Regions from separate parts of the Scandinavium manionii genome, predicted to be linked through region 1. Evidence: predicted binding sites of a transcription regulator. Region 1 holds the regulator's gene; the other holds the start of a gene.
The links. The regulator PhoB, encoded in region 1, activates phosphate uptake and scavenging genes when phosphate is short. The targets are predictions, from matches to a motif close to CTGTCATAAAACTGNCNNAT.

Region 2: the regulator PhoB is predicted to act here: its motif matches at 682-701, upstream of pstS (phosphate ABC transporter substrate-binding protein PstS).

Annotation. Positions count from the first base shown of each region.
Region 1 covers NZ_JALIGC010000040.1:785,632-787,837, forward strand. The annotation lists gene phoR (phosphate regulon sensor histidine kinase PhoR) at 1-744, opposite strand, end outside; gene phoB (phosphate response regulator transcription factor PhoB) at 766-1,455, opposite strand; gene sbcD (exonuclease subunit SbcD) at 1,765-2,206, shown strand, end outside.
Region 2 covers NZ_JALIGC010000037.1:29,854-32,059, forward strand. The annotation lists gene glmS (glutamine--fructose-6-phosphate transaminase (isomerizing)) at 1-490, shown strand, start outside; gene pstS (phosphate ABC transporter substrate-binding protein PstS) at 788-1,828, shown strand; gene pstC (phosphate ABC transporter permease PstC) at 1,910-2,206, shown strand, end outside.

The DNA of each region.
Region 1 (2,206 bases):
CTCACGCATGGTGTGCAGCGCTTTTTCACGCGGCGCGCCTTCCAGCGCTTGCTCCTGCATCATCTCCAGATAGCCCTGCAGCACCGTCAACGGCGTGCGTAATTCATGGCTGACGTTGGCGAAGAAATTGCGGCGGGCGCCTTCCAGCTGGTGCATCTGAGTAACGTCACGTGCCACCAGCAGCAGCTGTTTTTCACTGTAGGGCATGACGCGAATTTCCAGATGTCGCCCGGTGTTGAGCACCAGGTTGAGCGGCCGGGTGAAATCGCGAGATTTGAGATAGCGGGAAAATTCAGGGTAGCGCAGCAGGTTAAGGATGTTCTGACCGTTATCGTCCGGCCAGCGTAGATTCAGCAGCTGCTGGGCCAGGCCGTTACACCAGAACATGGCCCCTTCTTCGGTGGTCAGCACCACCGCATCAGGCAGCGATTCAGCGCCACTACGAAAGCGTTTGATCAGGCTCCCCAGCTCACGACGGCGCTTTTTATTACGCATCTGCATCTGGTGCAGCCCATACAGCAGCGGCTCCCAGCTGCCTTTGCCCGGCGGTGGCGTCATGCTGCGGTCAACCCATAGCCACCATGAAAGTTGCAGTAAATTCCAGAAATGCCAGATAAGTAGCCCGGTCACCGCCGCCAGTAAGAACCATGGCAAATACCCGAATAGCGCCCCCAGAATGAGGGCCGGAATACAACAGAGGATCAGCTCAAAAACCAGCCTTTTCCATGACAGCCGTTCAAGCACGGGTCACACTCCAGTCAATTGTCAGAAACGGGCGGAGAAACGATAACCCGTGCCGCGAACGGTTTGTACCATTCTGTCGTGACCACTGTGTTCCAGCGCTTTACGCAGACGACGAATGTGAACATCCACCGTCCGGTCTTCTACATACACATTCGTTCCCCAGACGTTATTCAGCAGCTGTTCGCGGCTGTATACGCGCTCCGGATGAGTCATAAAGAAGTGCAGCAGTTTAAACTCGGTCGGCCCCATGTCCAGCGGGTTTTCACCGGTCATGACGCGGTGGGAAGAAGGGTCAAGGCTCAGGCCCTGCATTTCGATAACCTCTTCTACCGCCATCGGCGAGATACGGCGCATGACAGCTTTGATACGGGCCACCAGCTCTTTCGGGGAGAAAGGCTTGGTGATGTAATCGTCGGCGCCGGTTTCCAGGCCCCGCACGCGATCTTCTTCTTCGCCACGCGCGGTCAGCATCACCACAGGAATATCGCGCGTTAACGCTTCACGCTTGAGGTGTTTGATAAACTGAATGCCCGAGCCACCTGGCAGCATCCAGTCGAGCAAGACTAAATCAGGCCACGGTTCGTTCAGTTGGTTTACAGCACTGTCATAATCGTCTGCTTCTACAGGCTGAAAGCCATTTTGCTCCAGGACGAAGCACACCATTTCGCGAATTGGGGCTTCATCTTCAACGACCAGAATACGTCTCGCCATTATAAATCCTGTGTTATTAGTCATGTGCCTGTAAGCGGCGTCTTATTCGGCGTAAGTATGCGTCAGATTTATGACAGATTTATGATAGAGCCTTTTCACATTATTACACTGAATGACTGCGGTCATCGCCCTGTTATCCCTAAATGTTTTTACCCGTCATATTTCCAGCTGCCTCTTCATTGGCTGCGCTTGCCCCCCCAGTCACATAGTTATCTATGCTCCAGGGGGGAAGCAAGCTTGCCGCTTCGATGCAACTCGAATTATTTAGGGTATATAATGACGGCCTCGCTTTTCAGCCACGGGCCCACTATGCGCATCCTACACACCTCCGACTGGCACCTCGGCCAGAATTTCTACAGTAAAAGCCGTGCCGCTGAGCACGATGCTTTTCTCGACTGGCTGCTGGAAACCGCACAGGCGAACGAGGTGGATGCCATTATCGTGGCCGGTGATATCTTCGACACCGGTTCACCGCCGAGCTACGCGCGCGAACTCTACAACCGTTTCGTGGTGAAATTGCAGCAAACCGGCTGTCATCTGGTGGTGCTGGCGGGGAACCATGATTCCGTCGCCACGCTCAACGAATCCCGCGATATTCTCGCGTTCCTGAACACCACCGTGGTCGCCGGAAGCGGGATGGCCCCTTGCGTGCTCAACCATCGCGATGGAACCCCTGGGGCGATTTTCTGCCCGGTGCCGTTTCTGCGTCCACGCGATGTCATCGTCAGCCAGGCCGGTTCCTCCGCCGGGG
Region 2 (2,206 bases), on a different contig from region 1:
AATGCTCTCGCAGGACAAACGCATCGAAGCGCTGGCGGAGGATTTCTCCGACAAGCATCACGCGCTGTTCCTGGGGCGTGGTGATCAGTACCCTATTGCCCTCGAAGGCGCACTGAAGCTGAAAGAGATCTCCTACATTCATGCGGAAGCGTATGCGGCAGGTGAACTCAAGCACGGTCCGCTGGCGCTGATCGACGCGGATATGCCGGTTATCGTGGTGGCACCGAATAACGAACTGCTGGAAAAACTGAAATCCAACATCGAAGAAGTCCGCGCCCGCGGTGGCGTGCTGTATGTCTTCGCCGATCGGGATGCCGGTTTCAACAGCAGCGATAACATGCACATCATCGAAATGCCGCATGTGGAAGAGGTTATCGCGCCAATCTTCTACACCGTGCCGTTGCAACTGCTGGCCTATCACGTGGCGCTGATCAAAGGCACCGACGTTGACCAGCCGCGTAACCTGGCAAAATCGGTTACCGTCGAGTAATCCCCGAAAACCCTGCTCCCGCAGGGTTTTTTCCTTCTCTATTTCACCGTCATAAACATGACAATCTGTCATATTCAGCTAACGTTTGCAGTGTCATAAAAAGAAAATTTTACTGACAAGGCAATGTCACAAACAAAGCTAATGCTTTGATTATTAATCTAAAATACTCAAATATTTACGCTAAATTTTCAGCGTAATAAAACTGTCATATTTCGTACATTTAACTGTCACCTGTTTGTCCTATTTTGCTCAACGTAGCCACTTAAACAACGATTTACGAAATCTGCAGGAGACATTATGAAAGTTATGCGTACCACTGTCGCAACTGTTGTCGCCGCGACCTTATCGATGAGCGCTTTCTCTGCGTTTGCAGCAGCAAGCCTGACAGGTGCTGGTGCAACCTTCCCGGCGCCGGTGTATGCCAAATGGGCGGATACCTACCAGAAAGAGACCGGTAACAAGGTCAACTATCAGGGTATCGGTTCCTCCGGCGGTGTGAAGCAGATTACTGCCAACACTGTGGATTTCGGTGCTTCCGATGCGCCACTGACGGATGAAAAACTCTCTCAGGAAGGCCTGTTCCAGTTCCCGACCGTTATCGGTGGCGTCGTTTTGGCGGTTAACCTGCCAGGCTTCAAATCCGGTGAGCTGGTGCTCGACGGTAAAACCCTCGGCGATATCTACCTCGGTAAAATCAAGAAGTGGGATGACGAAGCGATTACTAAGCTGAACCCAGGCAAGAAACTGCCTTCTCAGAACATCGCTGTCGTTCGTCGTGCAGACGGTTCCGGTACCTCGTACGTGTTCACCAGCTACCTGTCTAAAGTGAACGATGAGTGGAAATCGAAAATCGGTGCAGGCTCTACGGTTAACTGGCCGACCGGTCTGGGCGGTAAAGGCAATGACGGCATCGCCGCCTTCGTTCAGCGTCTTCCAGGCTCAATCGGCTACGTAGAATACGCTTACGCTAAGCAGAACAACCTGGCGTATACCAAACTGATTTCCGCTGACGGTAAGTCCGTAAGCCCGACCGAAGAGAGCTTTGCCAACGCCGCTAAAGGCGCTGACTGGAGCAAATCCTTCGCTCAGGACCTGACTAATCAGAAAGGCGACGACGTGTGGCCAATCACCTCTACTACCTTCATTCTGGTTCACAAAGATCAGAAGAAACCAGAGCAGGGTGTTGAAGTGCTGAAGTTCTTCGACTGGGCCTACAAAAATGGCGCCAAAGAAGCTAACGCACTGGATTACGCTTCACTGCCGGACAGTGTGGTTGAGCAGGTACGTGCTGCATGGAAAACCAACGTAAAAGATAGCAGCGGTAAAGCGCTGTATTAATTAGGTATACTGACGAAAATGGCGGGTGGCGCGAGCTTCCCGCCCTCATTCGTAAAGATGTGATTAACTGAAGAGTAATTTATGGCTGCAACCAAGCCTGCATTTAACCCACCGGGTAAAAAGGGTGACATCATTTTCGGCGTGCTGGTAAAACTGGCGGCGCTGATTGTGCTATTGATGCTGGGCGGCATTATTGTTTCCCTGATCATTTCTTCCTGGCCGAGCATCCAGAAATTTGGTTTCTCCTTCCTGTGGACTAAAGAATGGGATGCACCGAATGATATCTACGGTGCGCTGGTGCCCATTTATGGCACGATCGTGACCTCCGTTATCGCGCTGCTGATTGCCGTTCCGGTGAGTTTCGGTATCGCCCTGTTC